3 regions of the Aliiglaciecola sp. genome follow, and region 3 is predicted to be linked to each of the others. Evidence: predicted binding sites of a transcription regulator. Region 3 holds the regulator's gene; each other region holds the start of a gene.

Region 1 (8,363 bases), on a different contig from region 3:
AGACGCTGCTTTGCAGTCTCCTATGTCAACTGTAACAGAGAGTATTTCTGCTTCTAGCCAACAAAGTGGCGAGTTGCAAATTCGCACTCGGGATGGTGATGAAGTCATTATTCGTTTTGAAGATTTAAAACAGTTTGAGTTAAATCGACAGGTGTTATTGGAGCAAGAGAAACAAATTACACAAAGTTCAGATATCGAAAAGAACGATGTTTTACCGCGGGCTTCTACAGATAATGTTGAAACTCCAAACAATGCAAATGTTCAGGCTGATGAGGTTGAATTACAAAGTGCTGAGTCAGATGAAAGTTCTGCCGAGATAGAGGCTCAACCCGAAGCGTCTGAAACAACTCTTCAGCCAGCAACGAATCAGCAATCGGTATTTGTTTCTCAGAGTAACTACAGCTTTTCAGTAACTGGTGAGTTGGATGAAAGTGAACTGGAGTCTATAGGTCAGTTAGTTTCTGATGCAAATGATTTGGCCAACACTTTTTTTGAAGGTGATATTGAGCAAGCTTTTGAACAGGCCTTGGAAATTGGTTTTGACGAACAAGAACTAGCAGGTTTTGCGTTGCAACTGACACGACAAGATCAAGTTGAAGTAGTTAAAGCTTACGAGTCGGTTTCTCAATATAACGATGACGACAGCAGTCAAGAGCAGTCATCAAAACCGATAGAAAGAGTAAGTGATTACTTGCAAAAAATGCTCAATGTTTTTGAGCAGTCACAGCAAAAGCTAGCGGATGGCGATCAGTACGATAAGTTAATTAATAGTATTATTAATGAAGTTCAAGACTTGGGAACCAATGATTTAGTAACGGCAATCAACGATTTCCATACGTTTAATAAGCAGTTATTAAATAACTTACCTAACGCTAATGGAACCATTGATTCTGAGTAAGGTAGGCAACATTAGGGGGGATTAAATTATTTATTTTTGAACCCGATGCGACCTTAAAATAGGCACTCAATTTATCCACTGAGTGCCTTTTCAGTTACTCAGTTCCGCTGATAATCTGAATTTGAGCTATATCAGTATCACCTTTTAGTACTTTTAAGATCCCGTCTTGCGTGAGGGTTCTCATTCCGTCTTTCATCGCTTGGGCTTTCATTTCAGTTACCGATGCTTCTTTATAAACTAGAGAGCGAAGATCAGATGTCATGGCTAATAATTCATGTACCCCTGTTCTTCCTTTATAACCAGTATCACCGCAATCATCGCAACCTTTGCCACGATACAACATTAGCGGCTCCTCCAGACCAAGCTCTTCCAGATATTCTTCGCCGTATTGACGACGAATAAACGCCATGTCTGTTTCAGTCGCGGGGTATTGTTCTTTGCAGTTTGGACATATAGTTCGAATCAAACGTTGCGCCATGATGCCAACACAAGCATCAGAAAAGTTAACCGGGTCTAACCCTAAATCTAATAGACGGGTTATGGTTTCTGGTGCCGAGTTAGTGTGCAAGGTAGACAACACCAAGTGACCAGTTAGCGAAGCTTCGATACCAGCATGCGCCGTTTCTTTATCACGCATTTCACCTATCAATATGATGTCAGGGTCTGCACGTAAGAAAGCTCTTAAAGCATTAGCAAAAGTAAATCCGATTTTGGGACTCACTTGAACTTGTTGTAACCCCGGTTGAGTGATTTCCACCGGATCCTCTGCCGTCCAGATTTTTTTATCTGGGGTGTTTAAATATCCAAGTATGGCATGCAATGTGGTGGTTTTACCCGAACCTGTAGGACCTACAACTAATAATATTCCATGGGGTTTTTTAATCATCACCCGAAGCATATTCATGTTCTTGGGCGAAATGTTCATTTTTTCAATGGGTAAAGCGCCACCTGAGGCCAAAATCCGCATGACCACACCTTCGCCAGCCACTGTCGGTATGGTCGCGACCCGAACTTCAACCAACTGACCTGACATTTTAAATGCCAATTTACCGTCTTGTGGAACACGCTTCTCAGCGATATTCAAGTTTGACATGATTTTTATACGTGCAATAACTGCACTGTGATGAGAAGCCGGTACCTGAGTAATATCTCGACAAACACCATCGATGCGCATTCGAACCCGTGTCGGACCGTTCTTTTCAGGATCCACATGGATATCTGATGCATTTAATCGCTTTGCGTCATGTAAAACGCGACTCACTAAACGAACTACTGCAGGCGCATCATCAGACATCTCTTCACTAGTTTCGTCTAACTCTTCACTACTGGTACCAATTTCGTCCAGTATTTCATCCATCTCTCCAGGCGCGCCTCCGCCCCCGCTAGCGCCTAAGTATTGCAGCACTTGGTTGGGTAGACCTACAGAGATTTCATAGCTGTCTATTCCTAATGCACTTTCAATTTCCATCAATAGGGCAGCATTATTAGGTTCGGCCATCAAAACAATTGGATTTTCAGAGGCATCTGCCAAAACTACAACATAGTTTCGTTTTAAATAAGACAGGTTTAGTTTATTGCCACTTTGTAACACATGATATTTTTCGGGAAGGTAGCTGATGTAGGGGACTTGATAGTGAACCGATAACGCATTCCCCAATTCATCTTCTGGAATACGCGCTTCTGATACCATGCGTTGGATCAATTGACGAATATCTTTACTTGATTCTGTAAATTGCTTGAGATCTTTTTCCGACATCAATTTACGATGAACTAAATAATCAAAAGGATTACTAGTACCACCTAATTCATAGCGAAATTTGTTACCAAGAATTTCTGATAAAGAGTTGGCCAAGCGTAAGTCAGCATCACCAAACGAACCGACTTTTTTATTAATTATCTGCATGACACCCATAAGCACGCCAGCATTTAAAATAGGTACACAAATAATATTTTCAGTCTTAAAAGAACTATTCTTATCGAATTTATCAGCAAACTTTAGACGCGGATGAATGTCTGCTAACTCTTGCACGTTATAAGGATCACTAATTAGCAGTGGTTTTTGACTTAGTGCAACATAACCAGCAATAGATTGCGGACTAATCGGAACCTTAATTTGTAGTGTTTCTTTACCAGTTTTGAAACGGGCAACCAAGTCTTGATGTTGACGCCGGCGCTGAAAAATACTCATACGCTGAGCTTCAAACAAATTAAGAATTATCGGTTCTAGTTGCTGATAAGCATCCATCAATGATGGATGGGCTTCCAACAATCTATCTATTTTCTGAAGAGTCTCTTCAATAACAAGTTCTGTTGCCATCTACTACGGTCAGTGTCATTACTTATTCCCTAACTATAACTGAGTGTAATCATTAACAAAACCTAAGATTTAGATTGCTTTTCTTCAGGCTGCTTGGGTTTTACGCTTTGGTTGAATAAAAAACCCATTATGATTAGTAACATTGCACTATGCATAACAGGATTACCAAGTATATCAGTACCATCCTCTATCCAACTCCCTATAACTTGAATCAAAGCGAATGTAATTGGGATGTATACCGTCCAATTTATAAATTTGATTAACTTCGGGTTCATATGTTTTTCCTTTGAAAGCAAGGGGCTAATATGCCCCTTGTAACTATTTAATGTGTCCACTCATATATGTTTACGCCAAGGGCGAAACTGGCACTATTAATACTGGATATAGCTGAGCCAATACCGTAACCGACCGCATAACCAATATCAGCAACATCAAATCCACCAGAAACATGGTTTAAATTATCTTCTTTTATAACGTACATAAATTCACCTTCTTAGGTTAATGTAGAGCATCATAAATACCGTAACCAAAACCAAGACCGAAATTACTGGCGCTAGATAGAGCCTCAGCGTAGCCTATAACTCCAAAAACTATGCCTAAAGGTCCTATACCACCATTAACTTCTTCTAATTGCATTACATTCAATTCTCGCATTTGCGAATTCCTTTTGATTAATAAAATAATGTCCTTTACTTAACAGCAGTTAAAGAACGTATTATTGCTAAGAGCCTTTAAACAAACTATGCGCTCAAGCAATATCAAAAGGTTAGTGAAATGGTAACTAAAATACACCTGTTCCTAGGTACAGTTTTTTAGTCTTTAAACAACAGTTATTTATTGTGTTTATAATTTAACCTTATAAACTTGCATTTAATTAGTAATAGGCGTTGCATTAATTTCACACACATGTATAATTCGCGCCCACTTGCCCTGATGGGCAGTGATTTCGACTCTATCAAAAGTAAGCTTGAAATTGAGCGAACTAGAGAGACGGTCGAAATACTATGAACAAGACCCCAATTGTGGGTCATCGGTTTACATGCATCCTCCCACCTAATGAAAGGTTGGTGTGGATGGTTTTTTTTGTTCTTTCGATTGGAGCTTAATCGATGCCAAATCAAAGAATTCGTATTCGTTTGAAAGCGTTTGATCACAAGTTGATCGATCAGTCTACGGCTGAAATCGTTGAAACTGCGAAACGTACAGGTGCTCAGGTTAGCGGTCCTATTCCACTACCTACTCGCAAGGAACGCTATACAATATTGGTTTCACCTCACGTGAATAAAGACGCACGTGATCAGTATGAAATCCGTACACATAAGCGTTTGGTAGATATCATTGAACCAACTGATAAAACAGTTGATGCATTGATGAGATTGGACTTGGCTGCCGGTGTTGATGTTCAAATCAGCCTGGGCTAACAAGAGAGGGTTTTAACAATGGCGATTGGTCTTATCGGTCGTAAAGTAGGAATGACTCGCATCTTCACTGAAGATGGTATTTCAATTCCTGTGACTGTTATAGAAGCGACCCCAAACCGTGTGACTCAGTTACGTACTGATGAAACAGATGGGTATCGCGCGCTACAAGTAACCGCTGGTGATAAAAAAGCAAACCGCGTAAATAAAGCTTCAGCAGGTCATTTTGCTAAAGCTGGCGTGGAAGCTGGCCGTGGTTTATGGGAGTTTCGTTTAGACAACAACGAAGGCGAAGGTATTGAAGTAGGCAGTGAACTTACTGTTGAAATCTTTACTGAAGCTACAAAAGTTGATGTTGCTGGAACTTCTAAAGGTAAAGGTTTTGCCGGTGCTATCAAACGTTGGAACTTTAGTCACCAACGTATGACACATGGTAACTCTTTGTCTCACCGTGCTCCTGGTTCGATTGGTCAAAACCAATCTCCAGGTAAAGTTTTCAAAGGGAAGAAAATGGCTGGCCAATTAGGCAATAAAGCTGTGACTACTCAATCTTTGGAACTAGTACGTGTTGACGCAGAGAACAACCTTCTTCTAATCAAAGGTGCAGTACCTGGTGCTCCAGGCAGTGACGTTATCGTCAAGCCTGCAGTTAAAGCGTAACGTCTGGGAGTTAAGTGATGGAATTAGTATTGAAAGACGCGAATAGCGCTCTTGAAGTCTCCGAAGCAACCTTTGGACGTGATTTTAACGAAGCGCTAGTACACCAAGTAGTAGTGGCTTACGGTGCAGGTGCCCGTCAGGGTTCTAAAGCACAAAAAACACGCTCTGAAGTTAGAGGCGGTGGCAAGAAGCCTTGGCGTCAAAAAGGTACAGGTCGTGCCCGTGCTGGTACAATCCGCAGCCCAATTTGGGTTGGTGGTGGCCGTGCGTTTGCAGCCAAACCTCAAGATCACAGTCAAAAAGTGAACAAAAAGATGTACCGTGGAGCTATCCGTAGCATCCTTTCTGAATTGGTACGTCAAGATCGCTTGATTGTTGTAGAAAAATTTGGTGTCGATGCACCTAAAACAAAAGCATTGATTGCTAAGCTTGACGAACTTGAGCTTAACGACGTGTTAATCGTAACGTCAGAAGTAGAAGAGAACTTGTTCTTAGCTGCTCGTAACTTGTATAAAGTAGACGTTCGTGATGTTCAAGGCATTGACCCAGTAAGCTTAATCGCATTCGAAAAAGTGTTAATCACTGCCGATGCGGTTAAACAGCTAGAGGAGTCGTTAGCATGATCTCTGAAGAGCGTTTACTTAAGGTGCTATTAGCACCGCATGTTTCTGAAAAATCAACCATGGCTGCTGAAGGCAACAACGCTGTTGTTTTCAAAGTCGTAAAAGACGCAAACAAAGCTGAAATCAAAGCTGCAGTTGAAAAACTGTTTGAAGTTGAAGTTAGCAGCGTTCGTACCTTAAACGTGAAGGGTAAAACCAAGCGTCACGGTCAGTCTTTTGGTAAGCGTAACGACTGGAAAAAAGCATATGTAGTGCTTAAAGAAGGTCAAGACATCGACTTCGTCGGTGGCGAAGCTTAAGAAGGGGATTTGATATGCCATTATTAAAAGCTAAGCCGACTTCTGCAGGTCGTCGTCACGTAGTTCAGGTTACAAATCCTGATCTACATAAAGGCGCACCTTACGCACCACTACTTGAGAAAAACAGCAAGTCTGGTGGTCGTAACAACAATGGTCGCATTACCGTGCGTCACATTGGTGGTGGTCATAAACAGCATTATCGTTTAATTGACTTCAAACGTAACAAAGATGGCATTCCAGCCAAAATTGAACGTTTGGAATACGATCCTAACCGTTCAGCTAATATTGCACTTGTGCTTTATGCTGATGGTGAGCGTCGTTATATTCTTGCTCCGAAAGGTGCTAAAGCTGGACAAGCTCTACAGTCTGGTTCTGATGCACCAATCAAAGCGGGTAACGCCATGCCAATGCGCAACATCCCAGTAGGTACAACTGTACACGCTATTGAGATGAAGCCTGGTAAAGGTGCTCAAATTGCCCGTTCTGCAGGACAATATGCACAAATATTAGCGCGTGCCGAAGGTTATGTAACACTTCGTCTACGTTCTGGTGAAGTACGCAGAGTTTTAGCTGATTGCCGCGCCACCATTGGTGAAGTTGGTAACGCTGAACATATGCTACGTTCACTAGGTAAAGCTGGTGCAACACGTTGGCGCGGTGTGCGTCCAACAGTTCGTGGTGTAGCCATGAACCCAGTAGATCACCCACATGGTGGTGGTGAAGGTCGTACCTCTGGTGGCCGTCATCCAGTTTCACCTTGGGGTGTACCAACTAAGGGTAAGAAAACCCGTAGTAACAAGCGTACCGATAAACTTATCGTACGTCGTCGTAACAAGTAACAGCGAGGATTCACCATGCCACGTTCTCTCAAGAAAGGTCCATTTATTGACCTGCACTTGCTGAAGAAGGTAGAGGCTGCAGTGGAAAAGGGCGAAAAGAAACCAATTAAGACTTGGTCTCGTCGCTCCATGATCATCCCAGATATGATTGGGTTGACCATTGCGGTCCATAACGGTCGCCAGCACGTACCTGTTTTCGTCTCTGACGAAATGGTTGGCCATAAGTTGGGCGAATTTGCTCCAACGCGTACTTACCGCGGCCATGTCGCGGATAAGAAAGCGAAGAGATAAGAGGAAAAATTATGGAAGCTTTAGCTAAACATCGTTTTGCCCGTTCTTCGGCTCAGAAAGCACGCTTGGTTGCAGATCAAATTCGCGGTTTACACGTTGAAAAGGCGCTTGAAGTTCTGACTTATAGTCCGAAGAAAAGTGCTGCTCTAGTCAAAAAAGTACTAGAGTCTGCGATTGCGAACGCTGAACACAATGAAGGCGCAGACATCGATGAGTTGACTGTCGCAAAAATCTTCGTTGATGAAGGCCCAACTATGAAGCGTATCAAGCCACGAGCCAAAGGCCGAGCTGATCGTATCTTTAAACGCAGCAGTCATATCACTGTTGTAGTAGCGGACTAGGAGATTAGAAATGGGACAGAAGGTACATCCTACAGGTATACGCCTGGGTATCAGCAAACCATGGACGTCTACTTGGTACGCTAACACAGCGGAATATGCAGACAACCTGTTTAATGATCACCAGGTACGTAAATACCTGACTAAAGAATTGAAAAACGCGTCTCTATCGAAAATCGTTATCGAACGCCCAGCAAAAAGTATTCGTGTGACTATTCACACTGCTCGCCCTGGTGTTGTAATCGGTAAAAAAGGTGAAGATGTAGAGAAGCTTCGCAAATTTGTATCTAAGTTAGCCGGTGTGCCAGCTCAGATCAATATTGCTGAAGTGCGTAAACCTGAACTAGATGGCCAGCTTGTTGCTGACAGTATCTCTAGCCAATTAGAACGTCGTGTAATGTTCCGTCGTGCTATGAAGCGTGCTGTACAGAATGCAATGCGTCTTGGCGCTAAAGGTATCAAGGTTGAAGTAAGCGGTCGTTTGGGCGGAGCAGAGATTGCACGTTCAGAATGGTATCGTGAAGGTCGTGTACCACTACACACTTTCCGTGCTGACATCGATTATGCAACTTCAGAAGCTTTGACTACTTACGGCATCATTGGCGTAAAAGTTTGGATCTTCAAAGGTGAAGTACTAGGCGGATTGCCTCTTACGCAAGAGCAACCTGCTCAAGCACCTA
Region 2 (8,363 bases), on a different contig from region 3:
TGATTACAGTGCCAGTAAAAATATTAAAGTGCATGATATTTATAGTGATTATGGAAAATCCGACGCACAATTATTAGGTGTCTCTAGCAGCTATTACAAACATGCTAATATGCACTTAACCTCAGGACGTTTTACCGATCAGCATGACAATGACAGTTTAGCCCAAGTGGCCGTATTGGGTATTGATGTTGCTAACGAGTTGTTTCCCAAACAGCAAGCGCTTGGCAAATACGTCAAAGTTAACCATATTTGGTTACATGTTGTGGGTGTATTGTCCCCACCAGAGGGCAATAAAAACGAGTTCCAAGGGGTAAAAATAGGCGGTGATCGCTATCGGATTTTTATTCCTATCTCCACGGCAGAACAAAAACTAAAAAGTGGAAATTTAGCTAGTGAACTAGATAGTATTAAGCTGAGTATCGCAAAAACCACAGATCCCATAGTGGCTTCCAAAGCCGTTGCCGAGTTAATGCAGATGCGCCATGGTGGCGTTCAGGATTATGAGTTGATCATTCCCGCGGCGTTGTTGGAGCAGCAAAAACAAACTCAAGAGATATTTAACATTGTTATGGCCTGTGTCGCTGGGATTTCTTTGTTAGTGGGTGGCATTGGTATTATGAATATTATGTTGGCCAACGTCATGGAAAGAACCACTGAAATTGGTCTACTGAGAGCCGTGGGCGCGCGTCAAATTGATATTAAACAACAGTTTCTTGCTGAAAGTTTTACAATTTCTGTGTTGGGCGGACTGTTAGGCGTATTTTTTGGTTTAGTGCTTTCAGAGATCATCGGTTTTTACTCTGGATGGGCTGTGAGTTGGTCTATGCCAGCAATATTTTTATCCTTGTCAATTTGTATGATTGTAGGTGTGGGCTTTGGGGTATTTCCAGCGATTAAAGCATCAAAACTTAACCCCATCGAAGCCCTGCATTCAGACTAACCTTTAGGCCCAGTGAATGGAATTTGAAAAAGAAACAATAGTCGCCGTAGTTGGCTCAAAAAATCCGGTAAAAGTTAAGGCGTTTAAAGATACCTTGGCTAGGATTTATCCCCATAAACAAATCGAATGTCGGGGCGTGGATGCACCTTCTTTGGTGTCTGAACAGCCTATGTCAGAAAAAGAAACCTACCAAGGGGCAGTTAACCGAGTTAACTTTTGTCAGTCTCATTTTGATGCGGATTTTTATGCCGCTATGGAAGGGGGCGTCGACAATTTTGCATACGGTCCAGCTACATTTGCTTTTGTGGTGGTCTCGACTGACGCTAAATTACAAGTGGGCAGAAGTGCCAATCTGCCTATACCAGAATCGGTTTTTCAACAGTTAAGCCAAGGGGAGGAACTCGGCCCCTTAATGGATCAACTATTTGGTACCAGTAACGTCAAACAAAAAGGTGGTGCCATAGGCTTATTAACCAATGGCCTGGAAACCCGTGGCGGCAATTACACCCAAGCATTAACCTTAGCCATGGCGCCGTTTCTCCACGCCGATCGATTTTAGTTCTGCTGCTTTTCCATGGGCTGAAGCCCATGCTACAGGTTTCTGGGTTTTTTTCTGCTAAAGCCTATGATGTTAAAGCTTTTAAACAACAAAATGATACCTGTGAGGGTGAACACAAGCGCGGAAATGGAAAAGGTGATCAATAATGGGTTATTAAAATCTTCCCGATCATCATAATCCATAATATGTAACATCCAAAAGAAATCAAAAATACGCCATAAATCGCTTCTGATGGTGGTGAGTTTTCCATTTGTTGGTGACACATATAAAGTGGTGTTCCAAGTGTCGTCAAATCTTAATTGCCAAACTTTCCCTTTATTGCGCGACGCTTCCATGGGCGCTTTATCTAATAACTTTTGTTCAACTAAGTTGCCGTCACCAAGGTAATGCTGTTTAGCGATTAAAGCGGCTTCATCGGCATTGATAGTCGTCATTAATTCGCCGCTAAACCCATGGAATAATCGCTCGCCAGAGGCTGTTTGAAACGAATAGTAGGGCTCACCTAAAACAGTGGTATAAGAAATTCTATTAATTGGATCTGCAATCTTAAGTCGAAGGGTATCTAAAGAATAAAGATACTGTTGATTGTCTATAACATGGTACAGATTTTTACTGGCTAGGTGGTCCCCGTGCACCTTTTCTAAGGGGATGACACTCATTACCACGCCACCTAAAATCCATAACAAAATTTGTAATGCTAGAAACAATCCTGCCCATTTGTGCACAAACCGCGATAAACGAAAGAGCTTTTTAATCATAATCTTAGGTTAAATAAACAATCTTGCCGCAGATTTACGCATGGATAAAGTTAAGTGTCAATTACACGGGTTTTTGTAACACGGTATTTATGCTGTGAACTGGATGCTTGAGGGCAAACTCCATGGGCTAAAGCCCATGCTACATGTATTTTGTAGGCGGGTGCTTTAGCCCCGCGATTGGCTATCGCTGGCTTTTTGATGGCGAACTTCGTTGATGATAAATAACAGCTCTGCGGCGGCTTGTGCATCTGAAAGGGCTCTGTGATGTCTGCTCATATCAATCCCAAAATGTCGGGTTAGATTGGCTAATGAATATGAAGGTAGCCCCGGCACTGCTTTGCGCATTTCACGCACGGTACACAGCTTAGGCATACGAAAATTTTGTTCGAGGCGTTCAAATTCCGCACGGATAAACCCATAATCAAAATTCACGTTATGGGCCACAAAAACACAATCAGACAAATAGCTGCGTAAGCTTTCTGCTATTTCCACAAATAAAGGGGCATCGCTGACCATTTCATCATCAATTCCAGTTAATTGAGTGATTTTTTGTGGAATATGACGCTGTGGATTGACCAGAGTTTGCCAACTATCAATGACTTTACCGTTGATAACTTTGGCTATGCCAATTTCAGTAATCCTATGTTGATTTGCCCGTCCGCCAGTGGTTTCGATATCAACTACAGCATAGGGTTGTTGGGGATCTAAAAACCACTCAACTTGGGTCACTGCCACCTTAAACCCTGATTTTCTCAGCTGTTTGATGGTTAATAGCTGATTTTTACGTAATTGATCACCAGGCGCTTTTATTTCTTCAAAGCGCAACCCGTTATCATCCACCACCATGATATCTGGATAACCATCAGCATAGTTTTTAAAGTCTTTTGCCATCATTCTTAGGTGGTCTTTAAAGCCTTCGATGTCCACATGATCAAAAAATACCGCCAACACCTCAAGCAAGGATTTGTGCCAGCGAAAAATACCGTTAGGACGGCCGTACTTTTCGAGCATAACTTTGGATAATTGTTTGAAGGTGAGTTGGGCACTGGTCATTCGGTAAAGGCGCGTCTCAATATCTTGCTCGTAAAGGTTATAAAAATTATTTTGACTGATAGCCTGGGGTTTGTAATCGAATTCAGTGACCAATGCATTGCTATCCATTTCAAAAAGCTCATGCCAAAACACTAAACCAAACAATGCACGCCACAGCCTATTTTCAGTGCGAAAGGCCTGTTTCTTCTGCTTCTGATAATACAGTTTTACCCCTTGCTCCACCGAGTCCATGTACATTTCATCAATCAATACTTTAGTGGATTGCTCCCGCAACATGTCGGTGAGGCTACTGGTACGTTTTTGTTGAAATTTACGGGCCAAAAAGTCTTCAGCAAAGGTCAATAAGGCTTCTGACTCAGGCTCTTCAATAATTTCCTGCAAGCGGTTTTTTACCCAATCAGTTTCTCCCAATTTGTATTTTTCCCGAATCACTTTTTCTTGGGCTAGGGGCTCGGCGGAGGCTGCTAATAAGTTGATCCCGAGGGGGACATCATAGGGAAGAATGGCTTTACCTAATTTTAATAAAAATCGGTCACAATATTCGTTGGCAAGGGTGCCTTGGGGCACTGGAAAAGAGGTAAATTGCTGGGCAAGTGAAACTTGTTGACTAGCCGTTAGGGTAGACACTTGGCGGCGCTGATGAGCATAGAAAAACGCACTTTTAGCCTCGTCGATGAAGTCGAATCTTGCATTGTCAGTACTTACTCCCCGCTGCGTTGGCATAATTCCGAGGTCGCGCATGGAAAATTTGGATAAGTTACTGTTGAGATCCCCAAAAAACAAAAATAAAAAGTAGTGTATATGCTGGTCTTTCCCTCGGTGCAAAACCGTACTGTGTTCGAGCAACGGGGAGAAGTCTTCAAATTGACAATATTCATGCACTAACTGTAAATAGTCGGCTTTACTTTGGGAGGTTTTAAAACTGATATCTGCATTACGCAATACTTGCGCTAATTCTGGTTTGGTGAGGTTATTGGTTAATTCTGCAAGGTGGCACTGGTTCACTTGTGTGTAAAAACCCTCTGCTATTAGTGTGTCTAAATGCAATTGGTGATGGTTAATTTCTTCGTAAAACAGTGAAGTACGTTTAATGATGGGAGATTTTCGATTAAGCCCGCGAACATACAAACATTGAGCATCTTCACAAAGAGTATGAAATTTATCAATAAAGGCACTATCTTCAGTAGAGAGTAAATGTGCACAGGGGCCAGTAATAAACCCCAGAAACTCATGAAAATGGGTTAAATAATATTTGCTCGGGAGCTCTTTCATCAAAGCATATAATCATATTGATTGGACACTATTTTAGTGTATTTTAAAAACTACTGTATATCCAGTCAGTACTGGTTGGTTTTTCAAACTTTTTCAGTGTTTTTTTCGTAAACCATAATATCTTAACAAATAAGGAGTCACCATGAGCCTCACAGTCGCCAGTAAATTTGAATGTCCGTATTGCATGACAATCAACGATTTAGAAATCGATGAAGCCAACGATATCAATCAACAGCAAATCGTCGACTGCCAGATATGTTGCCAACCCATTGAATTACAAGTCATTGATAACGGCTTTGGTATTGAGGTGATCGCGAAGCGAGACGATGAGTAAAGAGCAAGCGGGACGACGAGTAGAGAGCAAGCGGGATGACGAGTAGAGAGCAAGCGCGATGCGAATAAGCAGCAAGGGAGTTGATAAGTAACGAGCTAGGGAGTAAATGAGCATGACGGATACGGAAAGTATTCCGTTACTTATAAAGTTAGCAGTGCAACATAAACATCAAAATGTACAAAGAGTGAGCAGTTTTGTTGACACTTTGTCTTGCTCGGTTAACCCACTTAATAGTGATAATGTTCTTGTCTAAAGGCTTTTTCTGGTATACTCCGCAAAATTTTAAACCCTTAACTTCTTGGTACAATACATGACTGTTATGCGACAGCCTGTTCAGCGAATGAAAGCTGAAAAAGGGCTATTTTCCTATCCTAAATATTGGGCCGAATGTTTTGGTCCAGCGCCGTTTCTGCCTATGTCTCGAAAGGAAATGGATCAATTAGGCTGGGATAGCTGTGACATTATTATTGTGACCGGGGATGCCTATGTTGATCATCCTAGTTTTGGCATGGCGGTAATCGGCCGCGTACTCGAATCTCAAGGATTCCGAGTAGGGATAATTTCTCAACCAGACTGGACCAGCAAAAAAGACTTCATGAAGCTAGGTGAACCAAACTTATTTTTTGGTGTAACTGCGGGCAATATGGACTCTATGATCAACCGCTACACAGCGGATCGTAAATTACGTCATGACGATGCTTACACGCCAAATAATGAAGGTGGTAAACGTCCTGACAGAGCCGTCACCGTGTATACCCAACGTTGTAAAGAAGCCTACAAAAAGCCAGTAGTCATTGGTGGTATCGAAGCAAGTTTGCGCCGCATCGCCCATTACGATTATTGGTCAGACAAAGTTAAACGTTCAGTGCTGTTTGATTCTAAAGCCGACATGTTGATGTTTGGTAATGCCGAACGCCCCTTGTTAGAAATGGCCCATCGATTTGCGGCAGGCGAGAGCATCGCAGATATGCAGGATATTCGCGGGACTGCGGTGATACGCAAAGAACCATTGCCTGAGTGGCAAGGTGTTGATTCAACCCACGTAGATGTAATTGGCAAAATTGACCCTATTCCTAGCCCTTATGAATACATTGAAGATAAGTGTGCTGTGGCTGAAGATGAGCAAAACAAAGCCATTGATGATGCTCAAAAAGCCAAACCTGTGGTGGTGCAACCATTTACCTCTAAAACCCAGCGCAGAAAACCTTGGGAAAAGACTTATGTGATGTTGCCACCCTATGATGTGGTGCGAGCTGAGAAAACTCACTATGCTCATACATCACGGATCTTGCATCAAGAAACCAATCCAGGTTGTGCTCGCGCGTTGGCTCAGCGTCATGGCGATCGTATTATTTGGATAAATCCGCCGGCGTTTCCATTGGAAACCGAAGAGATGGATGCGGTGTTTGATTTACCCTATGCCCGTGTGCCTCACCCTAGTTATGGCAAAGCCAAAATTCCTGCATACGACATGATTAAAACGTCGGTGAATATCATGCGTGGTTGTTTTGGTGGTTGTACCTTCTGTTCTATTACCGAGCATGAAGGGCGGGTGATTCAAAGTCGCTCTGAAGATTCGATTATTCGTGAGATCGAGCAAATTCGCGACAAAGTACCAGGCTTTACCGGGGTAATCTCCGATTTAGGCGGTCCTACAGCCAATATGTATAAATTGCGTTGTAAAAGTGCCAAAGCTGAACAAACTTGCCGTCGTCTTTCCTGTGTGTGGCCAGATATTTGTGGCCATTTAGATACCGATCAAACGCCCACAGTAGAGCTGTATAAAAAAGCTCGCAAAGTTGAAGGGGTGAAGAAAGTTTTAATTGCTTCTGGTGTGCGTTATGACTTGGCCATAGAAGATCCCAATTATGTCAAAGAACTGGTTACCCATCATGTGGGAGGCTACCTAAAAATAGCCCCTGAACATACTGAGAAAGCGCCACTGGATAAGATGATGAAACCCGGCATGGGCACTTACGAGCGCTTTAAAGAAATGTTCGACAAGTACACCAAAGAAGCGGGCAAAATTCAGTATCTTATTCCCTATTTTATTTCTGCTCACCCGGGCACGGAAGATATGGATATGGTGAGCTTAGCCATGTGGCTTAAAGAGCACAATTTCAAATTGGATCAGGTACAAAACTTCTATCCTTCGCCCATGGCTAACGCGACTACTATGTATCACACAGGTAAAAACCCGATACACAAAGTAAATCACAAAAGTGAACAAGTCACAGTGCCAAAAGGCGAGATTCACCGCCGTTTACATCGTGCATTTTTACGTTATCACGATCCTGCGAACTGGCCAGTAATCCGCAAAGCATTAAAAGAAATGGGCAAAGCCCACCTGATCGGAAACGGAGCTAAACATCTAGTACCCGCAGAAAGCAAAGATGAATTAAGTGGGAAAGCTCATAATAACTATGCCAAACGGTCGCGGAATAAGGCGTTTGCCAAAGGCAAAGGAAAAGCTAAATCTCAGCAAGGGTTAACCCGTTTTAGTGATAATCAGCCCCACAATAAAGCGGCCGGTAAGTCCAACAAAAAACGTTAATCAAGTTCAGCGCGGGAGTGTATCCCGCGTAATAACCTAGGTTGACCATAGGTGGTGTGTTTACGGTGTTGTGTTTATGGCACCGTTTCCATGGCATAAAGTGTTTCATTTCTACATGTAAACATCCCATGGCATGAATGCCATGCTACAACGCCAAAGCATAAACATCTCCATGGCGTAAATGCCATGCTACAACGCCACGGCACAAACATCTCCACGGCATAAATGCCATGCTACAACCCTCACAGCATAAACCTCTCCATGGCATAAATGCCATGCTACAGCCTTGGTGTCATATTCACGGCATAAATGCCGTGCTACACACGCTCGTTGTTATCTATTGCCTTGAAGAATATTTCGCTGTCTTGGCGAATATGCCGTAATTTTTCATCTTTCATTCTGTTTAAGGTGGCGTATGGCATGCCGAGTCTTGGGTTGGTGGCGAGCTTGTCTCGGTTGCGGTCTAAAAAGTCCCAATATAAATAATTAAACGGGCAGGCTTGTGGGCCGTTTTTCTGCTTAACGTTATAATGGCAATGTTGGCAGTAATCGGACATTTTATTGATATAACTGCCACTTGCCGCATAGGGTTTACTGGCTAACAAGCCTCCATCGGCGTATAAAATCATGCCGCTAACATTGGGCATTTCCACCCATTCATAGGCATCGGCGTAAACGATCAAATACCATTGGTTAACATCATCCGGATGCACACCACTTAACAGCAAAAAATTTCCTAAAATCATTAATCGTTGAATATGATGGGCATAGGCGTTATCTCGGGTTTCACTGATACATTGTTGTAAACAATTCATATCAGTATCAGCACTCCAAAAAAACTCCGGTAATTGTCGCTGTGCATGGAGGGTATTTTGTTTTTTGTAATCGGGCAT
Region 3 (8,363 bases):
TTCCAGTAGGTAGTTATGTCCTTTTTCGAATTTGTTGTTGATTTGTTCTTGCTGGGTGGCCATCACAGAATAATATTCAACATCATTTTCCATGTATTTGTAATGCCACTTCCATTGAGAACCGGTAACCAGCACAGTGACCTCTGAGTTTTCAGGATCTTCCATGGCGATTAGTGTTTTAGCGGCAGGGAATGCCATCACAACTAAAATAATGAAGGGAATGATTGTCCAAGCAATTTCTACTTTCACACTTTCATGGAAATTAGCAGGCTGTGCGCCTCTAGATTTACGATGGAAAATCATACTCCAAAACATCACACCAAATACTAGAACTGCAATAACCACGCATATGAAAAACATAAGCATATGCAGATCATAAACTTGGCCACTAATTTCAGTCGCACCTTTGCGCAAATTCAATTGATACTGATCAGCAGTCGAAGTCGATTCTGCAGACACTGTAAATGCAATTAGACTGGTCAGTATTACCAATACGCCGGACCATATCTTTTTCACTCAACACCTCCTGATGATGTAAGCCTTTTCCAAAGGAGCAAAGCAGAGTTAATAACCGCAAATGGCTCAGTTCTGGTAAACAACTTTGGATCTTAATGTTACATAACTGTAAAAACTAGTATAAGAATTACTCAACTAAAGTCTAACGTCTAGTGTTTTTTGTTAAAAATTTAAACAACCGCTTGATTTTCAATCAAAATAGAGGAAAAAGTTATGATTTATAACGAATGGAAATAACTTGAATTTTGCAACCAACTAAAGTTGATAATGCTTAACAATGACCTCCAAGAGTGAGGGCTAGCAAGGAAGGGTGAGCATTTTATATCTAGATAAAAAAGAGGGATTGGATAACAATATTTTCAAATAAAACGGATTAACAAAAACTTAGCTTGAACTTAGGTTTTTAAAATCCTGAATGCAAAATAATAAAAAAGTGACCCGTAGGTCACTTTTCAGTGTAACTTTGTCACAGAAACTGAAGTTTACATCCAATCAGCGTTACGAATAACACCGACTGCGATACCTTCAATATTAAAAGGCTGCGAAGCCAAATCCACTTTAATAGGATTAAACTCGTCGTTTTCAGCATGTAGGATCACTTCTCTACCACGCTTTTCTAGACGTTTTACCGTCACATCTTCGTCAACTCTTGCTACCACAACCTGACCATTGTGAACATCAGTTGTGCGATGAACTGCGAGCAAATCACCATCTAAGATACCAATGTCTTTCATACTCATGCCACTAACTCTTAGCAAAAAGTCAGCACTGGGTTTAAATAAATCAGGATCGACTTTGTAGTGACACTCAACATGCTCTTCGGCCAATATTGGCTCGCCAGCAGCCACTCGCCCAACTAAAGGTAATCCCGCCTCTTCCAATTCATCTTCAAGGGGTACATTCAATTTGATTCCCCTAGAAGTACCAGGGAGAATTTCGATGACACCTTTGCGTGCCAGTGCTTTAAGATGCTCTTCTGCCGCATTAGCCGATTTAAACCCCAATTGACGTGCAATTTCAGCACGCGTGGGCGGCATACCCGTGGCTAGCATGGTGGCTTTTATTAATTCAAGAATTTCGCTTTGTCGTGGTGTTAGTGGACGCATAAACAGCCTGTTTTTCTATACAGTTTAACTGTTAGTATATACAGTTACCCAGAGAAAACAAAGGTTGTTTTATATTTTCTCATGAATTATCAAAAGCCTATTGATTTAATTAGGGTGACTTTACATGCGCTAACAATATAAAATACTAGTACAACCTAATAGACGTTGGTCTGCGCATTTTAATATGCAAACATGAATAGAGTTCGACTCTTCATGCTATGCTTTTAACGAACTCGAAACCTCAAGGTGTTATATATGGATTGGCTGCATAATTTGCTGCTTTCGATTTTTGCTTTTCCCGTAAAATGGCTAGTCAAAGTCAATAGTATTCCCACTGACATTGAAACTGAGTTAGGAATAGATAAAAGCAAACCCATTGTATATTTGCTTAGAACTCACTCGATTACTGATCAACTCGCCCTTAAAATGTCGACTAAAAAAGTCGACTTACCCAATCCGACTAAAAAAATTATCATCGGTGGTGAGGAGCACAGCGCCAGTGTCTTTATAGAGCAGCCACAATCTGTCATTGGCAGAACCATTAAAGGCACTAAAATTGCCGCTGACTTAACCCATTTATTTCAGCTTCACAAAGATAACGCCGATCTTGATTTGCAAATTGTTCCGGTGACGGTTTTTTGGGGGCGTGCACCTGGCCGAAAATCCAATGGATTAGCTGATCTATTAGCAGATAAAGCCTCGCCCAGTTGGTTACGAAAGTTCTTTATCGTATTGTTTTTAGGCCGAGATAATTTTGTCTCTTATAGTAAAGCTGTATCGTCTCGAGATATGACTAAGTTGCCTGGTACCGAAGCCGAAATCGCGCACAAATTGATTCGTTTAGCCGGCACCCATTTCCATCGAAAAAGACAAGCTTTTAACGGCCCTATGCTGTTAGAAAAGCAAGAGTTGTATAATTCAATTTTGGGTTCTGTGACGGTTATTAATGCCATTAACGAAGAATCTAGACAAAAGAAAATCCCTCTATCTAAAGCTAAGGCAAATGCTAAATCTTATATAAATGAAATTGCAGCGGATTATCGTGAGGGTTTAATTCGATTCGGCGACCGTGTTTTAACTCGGATCTGGAATAAAATCTATGATGGAATCGAAGTTGGTCATGCCGATAAAGTCAGGAAACTAGCCCAAAATGGTCATGAGATCATCTATGTTCCTTGTCATCGCAGCCATATGGACTACCTGCTATTAACTTACGCCATTTACCATCAAGGTCTAGTTACCCCTCACATTGCGGCGGGGATCAATTTAAACTTTTGGCCCGTTGGCGGTATTTTTCGACGCGGCGGTGCATTTTTCCTACGTCGTAGTTTTGCCGGTAATAAACTCTACACAAGTGTGTTCCGCGAATATTTAGAATTATTGTTTAACAAAGGCTATTCGGTTAAATATTATGCTGAGGGCGGACGTAGCCGAACCGGAAGACTGTTACCACCAAAAACCGGGATGCTAGCAATGACCTTACAGGCGATGATCAAAGGAGTTAATCGTCCAGTCAGCATAGTACCGGTTTACATTGGTTATGAGCATGTGATGGAAGTGGGTAGCTACCTTAGCGAATTAAAAGGCAATACTAAGAAAAAAGAATCCGTATTCGGGTTATTTTCTGTGGTTAGAAAGTTGAAAAACTACGGCCACGGCTTTCTCAATTTTGGTGAACCTATTCAGCTTAATAATTTCCTTGATGAGCAGGTACCGAGTTGGCGCGAGGCACAAAACAGTGAGGTTGATAAAAAACCAAGCTGGCTAACCCCAACCGTAAATATCCTTGCTAATCAGGTTATGGTGCGAATTAATCAGACAGCGGCCATAAGCGGTATGTCACTTTGTGCATTGTGTTTACTTTCAGCTAAGAAAAACGCAATGGGCCAATTGGAACTAGAGCAGGCAGTGGATGACTATATTCACTTGCTAAAATTATCACCTTACAGTGAGTTGGTGAGCTTGCCTGACAAAAGCGGGCATGAAATTGTAGAACAAACCCTGAAACTGGGGAAAATGAACGTCTCTGAAGATAGCTTCGGCAAGATTATCTCGTTAGAGCAACGTAACGCTGTCACATTAACTTACTATCGCAATAATATTTTGCACTTGTTCGCCATTCCGGGATTAATCGCCGCCATCGTGTTTGCTCACAATGGGTTGGAGAAATCTAAATTACTTGATCTTATTATGCGCCTCTACCCGATGTTGCAGCGAGAGTGGTTCCTTTACATGTCTAGCGAACAAGCAAAAGAATATGTGGAAGGCTTAATTGAAAGCATGTTAGAGATGGGCATGATAGTGACCGCAGAAGATAAACTAGCCCCTGCTCACTCCACAGCAGAATCATTCTATTCATTGTGGTTATTAAACCGCTGTGTTCAGGAAACACTACAACGTTATGCATTAGTGTTATCTTTGTTAGCAAAAGAAAAGAAAATGACTCGCTCAGCATTAGAGCGAACAAGTGCAAAATTTGCTGAACGATTGTCTGCATTGCACGGCATTAGTTCACCAGAATTTTTCGATAAAAATGTATTGGCAACTTTTGTGAATGCCCTAAGGGAAAATCAGCTTCTAGCAGATAGTGAAGATGGCCAATTACAACATTCTGAAACCAGTGAAACTTTGCGCCAAGATATCATCGCATTAATAGCACCTGAAATAGCCCAGCGTTTAGAAAAGCTTTACGCACTGCAAAGCTAACTTTCAGACATAAAAAAGGCTCCTTAATCGGAGCCTTTTGCATTTTTTGACAATTACTTTGCTAAATCAGATAAAAAGAACTGATAAGCAGGGTTCGTTGTTTGTTCATCATATTGGTAGCCAAGCTTATCCAAATGCTGATCAAAATCGACTCTAGCTTGGTCCGGTAAATCAAATCCCGCAAGCACTAAACCTTCAGCGGCACCATGATTACGATAATGGAATAAGGTAATATTCCAAGACTCTCCAAGGGTATTCAAGAACTTCATCAAAGCGCCTGGATACTCAGGGAACTCGAACGAAAAAATCTGTTCATTGAGTAACGTCGGCGGACGACCACCAACCATGTATCGTACGTGCAGCTTAGCCATTTCATTTTCAGACAAATCAAAACACTGATAACCGCTATCGGTGAGCAACTTTTCCAATTGATGATACTCTTCACGTCCAAAACGTAATTTAATACCAACAAAGATATGGGCCTCACCATCACTAGAATAACGGTAGTTAAACTCGGTTATAGTTCTGCCACCTAACAATTCACAGAAGCGTTTAAATTCACCTTTTTGTTCAGGAATTTTAACCGCAAAAACCGCTTCTTTTTGCTCACCCAGTTCACATCGCTCAGACACATAGCGCAAAGTATGAAAATTGATATTTGCACCACATAAGATGCCACCAATTTTTTTACCGGACACATTATGTTCTGAAAGATACTTTCGAATACCCGCCACCGACAATGCACCAGCAGGTTCAGCTATGACTCGAGTATCATCAAAAATATCTTTGATTGCCGCACAAATTTCATCTGTGTTAACGGTGATGACATCATCTACGTATTGCTGACATAAGCGGAATGGCTCAGTACCAATGGTCTTAACCGCCACGCCGTCAGCAAATATTCCCACCGACGAAAGGGGCACGGGTTCACCGGCTTGTAATGCTGCCTGTAAACATGCAGATTCATCGGATTCAACGGCAATGATTTTCAAATCAGGACGTAATTGCTTAAGGTAAACACTAATACCCGCAGCCAATCCGCCACCGCCGACCGCGATAAACAGGATGTCTAAATCCGGCAGTTGCTCAAGTAATTCACGGCCAATGGTGCCTTGCCCGACAATGACATCTTCATCATCAAACGGCGCAACCATTGTGTAGCCGTTAACTTCAGACAAACGTAAAGCTTCCGCTTTTGCTTCGTCGAAGCTGGTGCCATGCAACACTACGTGGGCATACTCACCGCCAAAGCGTCGCACCGCATCCACTTTAATATCAGGGGTGGTTTCTGGCATGACGATGGTAGCTTGTATTTTTTTAATCTTAGCCGAATACGCCACACCTTGAGCATGGTTTCCTGCTGATGCAGCTACCACACCGGCCTGCAATTGTTGTTCAGTTAAACAGGCCAACTTATTGTAAGCACCGCGCAGCTTAAACGACTTCACCGGTTGTTGATCTTCACGCTTCAAATAAATCTCATTACCTAAAGCGTTAGATAAACTGGTTAACCGATTGAGCTCGCTATTTACTGCCACATCATAAACCGGTGACAGTAGAATACGTTTTAAATACTCATTAGCAGATAAACTCATTTAATCTTCCAATTTCGAAGCATCACGTACTCCGCCTTTATCAGCACTTGTGGCTAATAATGCGTAGGCTTTTAAGGCTAAAGAAACTTTACGTTGACGGGTAGCAGGTTTCCAAGGTCTAGCACTATTATTCATATTGTCACGACGAGCTTGTAAGTCAGCGTCACTGATATCAATACCAATCTTACGACCCGGAATGTCGATCAAGATAGTGTCACCTTCTTCCACTAAACCAATACCGCCGCCGCTCGCCGCTTCTGGCGCACAGTGACCAATAGACAGACCAGAAGTACCACCTGAAAATCTGCCGTCAGTGATCAAGGCACATTCTTTACCTAAACCTTTGGCTTTTAGATAAGTGGTTGGGTACAACATTTCTTGCATACCTGGACCACCTTTTGGACCTTCGTAGCGAATAATGACCACATCACCTGCAACAATCTCGTCACCTAAAATAGCAGCAACGGCTTCATCTTGGCTTTCGAAAATACGGGCGCGACCGGTAAATTTATGAATTGACTCATCTACCCCAGCGGTTTTTACAATACAGCCATCTTCAGCAATATTACCAAAGAGTACCGCTAAACCACCTTCTTCACTGAATGCGTGGTCGAAACTGCGAATACAACCGTCTGCGCGGTCAGTATCCGCTGTAGGCCAGCGACAATCTTGGCTAAAGGCTTTGGTAGTGCGGATCCCAGCAGGACCGGCTTTGTAAAACTCGATGGCTTTTTGATTAGCAGGGTTAGTAATGTCCCAATCAGCGATAACTTCACCAATGGATTTACCCAACACGTGGGGACAATCGGCATGTAATAAACCAGCACGATTAATTTCAGCTAAAATCCCTAATACCCCACCAGCACGGTGTACGTCTTCCATGTGGTATTTGGGTGTAGATGGCGCGACCTTACATAAATGGGGAACTTTACGAGATAGACGGTCGATGTCATCAAGGGTAAATGGAATTTCACCTTCTACCGCTGCAGCCAATAAGTGCAAAATGGTATTGGTTGAACCGCCCATGGCGATATCCAAACTCATGGCATTCTCGAACGCTTTAAAATTAGCAATATTGCGCGGTAAAACAGAAGCATCATCTTCTTTGTAATAACGACGACAAAGCTCAACGATTTGTTTGCCCGCTTGTTTGAATAATCCCTCACGATCAGCGTGAGTAGCCAACATAGAACCATTACCTGGCAACGACAACCCTAGAGCTTCGGTTAAACAATTCATTGAATTGGCGGTGAACATACCGGAACAAGAGCCACAGGTTGGGCAAGCTGAACGCTCCACTTCTTCACTGTCAGAATCGCTGACGTTGTCATCAACACCGGCAACCATAGCGTCAACCAAATCTAATTTGATAAGTTGATCTGAAAGTTTGGTTTTACCCGCTTCCATTGGGCCACCGGAAACAAAAATAACAGGAATATTCAAACGCATAGACGCCATCAGCATCCCAGGAGTGATTTTGTCACAGTTTGAAATACAGACGATGGCATCGGCACAATGGGCATTAACCATATATTCCACAGAATCAGCAATGATTTCTCGTGAAGGCAAGCTGTATAACATCCCGCTATGCCCCATGGCGATACCATCATCAACCGCAATTGTATTAAATTCTTTGGCTACACCGCCCGCTTCTTCGATGCTGCGGGCAACTAATTGGCCCATATCTTTTAAATGCACGTGCCCTGGTACAAATTGGGTAAAAGAGTTAGACACGGCAATAATGGGTTTATGGAAATCGCCATCTTTCATGCCAGTGGCACGCCACAAAGCTCTGGCTCCAGCCATGTTGCGGCCTTGCGTGGTTGTGGATGAACGTAACTTTGGCATGGTAAAACCCTCTAAATTGAAATCATTTTTACGAAATAAATATGTTTTTGTTTCTGCCTTTAAAAACAAAAACCCCCGCGTTTTACTGCGAGGGTTTTGGCAAATCTATACATACACCTACCCTCGCTGGGGTATCCCCCGCGCGTCAATAATCACAATCAACACTTGCTCGATAGTTGTATAAAAGTTGGTATTCATATTAATAAGATCGTCACTGTTGTATAGAAATATCATGTAACCCCCCGCAGAATCAAGTTTTCAAAGGGTATATATTATTCTTTAACAGCCAATTCTTTTATTTAGATAGGTTTAAATCAGAGGAACTAGGACAGTATTTAGGATTTACGGGTAAAACTAGACCATAGTTTCTGGCGGTTCTGCAAAATTGTTTCTATTTTTACAACATAAGTTAAACGCACTGCATAGGGAAATGTTGATGTCGTTAGCCGTTGTATATTCTCGGGCATCTGTGGGTATAGATGCCCCATTAATTAGTATCGAAGTACATTTAGCTAACGGCTTACCGGCGTTTAACTTAGTGGGCTTAGCTGATGCCGCGGTACGTGAGTCCAAAGAACGGGTAAGAAGCGCT

What was found. The regulator LexA, encoded in region 3, represses DNA repair genes until DNA is damaged. The targets are predictions, from matches to a motif close to TACTGTATNNNNATACAGTA.
Region 1: ABJV04_RS10320 (class IIb bacteriocin, lactobin A/cerein 7B family) is a predicted target of LexA. The motif match lies at 4,006-4,025, and genes of this name have one in related genera.
Region 2: ABJV04_RS03935 (exonuclease domain-containing protein) is a predicted target of LexA. The motif match lies at 4,634-4,653, and genes of this name have one in related genera.

What each region holds. Positions count from the first base shown of each region.
Region 1 is NZ_JBDWYG010000038.1:249,086-257,448, forward strand. Features, by position in the region: gene ABJV04_RS10305 (DUF5610 domain-containing protein) at 1-898, shown strand, start outside; gene ABJV04_RS10310 (GspE/PulE family protein) at 993-3,215, opposite strand; gene ABJV04_RS10315 (hypothetical protein) at 3,538-3,696, opposite strand; gene ABJV04_RS10320 (class IIb bacteriocin, lactobin A/cerein 7B family) at 3,714-3,869, opposite strand; gene rpsJ (30S ribosomal protein S10) at 4,325-4,636, shown strand; gene rplC (50S ribosomal protein L3) at 4,655-5,293, shown strand; gene rplD (50S ribosomal protein L4) at 5,311-5,916, shown strand; gene rplW (50S ribosomal protein L23) at 5,913-6,215, shown strand; gene rplB (50S ribosomal protein L2) at 6,230-7,054, shown strand; gene rpsS (30S ribosomal protein S19) at 7,070-7,345, shown strand; gene rplV (50S ribosomal protein L22) at 7,357-7,686, shown strand; gene rpsC (30S ribosomal protein S3) at 7,697-8,363, shown strand, end outside.
Region 2 is NZ_JBDWYG010000017.1:232,562-240,924, forward strand. Features, by position in the region: gene ABJV04_RS03920 (ABC transporter permease) at 1-940, shown strand, start outside; gene yjjX (inosine/xanthosine triphosphatase) at 957-1,499, shown strand; gene ABJV04_RS03930 (hypothetical protein) at 1,532-2,158, opposite strand; gene ABJV04_RS03935 (exonuclease domain-containing protein) at 2,423-4,582, opposite strand; gene ABJV04_RS03940 (CPXCG motif-containing cysteine-rich protein) at 4,725-4,916, shown strand; gene ABJV04_RS03945 (hypothetical protein) at 5,029-5,169, shown strand; gene ABJV04_RS03950 (YgiQ family radical SAM protein) at 5,227-7,470, shown strand; gene ABJV04_RS03955 (cryptochrome/photolyase family protein) at 7,788-8,363, opposite strand, start outside.
Region 3 is NZ_JBDWYG010000039.1:139,325-147,687, reverse strand. Features, by position in the region: gene coxB (cytochrome c oxidase subunit II) at 1-507, opposite strand, end outside; gene lexA (transcriptional repressor LexA) at 999-1,622, opposite strand; gene plsB (glycerol-3-phosphate 1-O-acyltransferase PlsB) at 1,878-4,328, shown strand; gene ilvA (threonine ammonia-lyase, biosynthetic) at 4,382-5,923, opposite strand; gene ilvD (dihydroxy-acid dehydratase) at 5,924-7,771, opposite strand; gene ABJV04_RS12280 (YifB family Mg chelatase-like AAA ATPase) at 8,208-8,363, shown strand, end outside.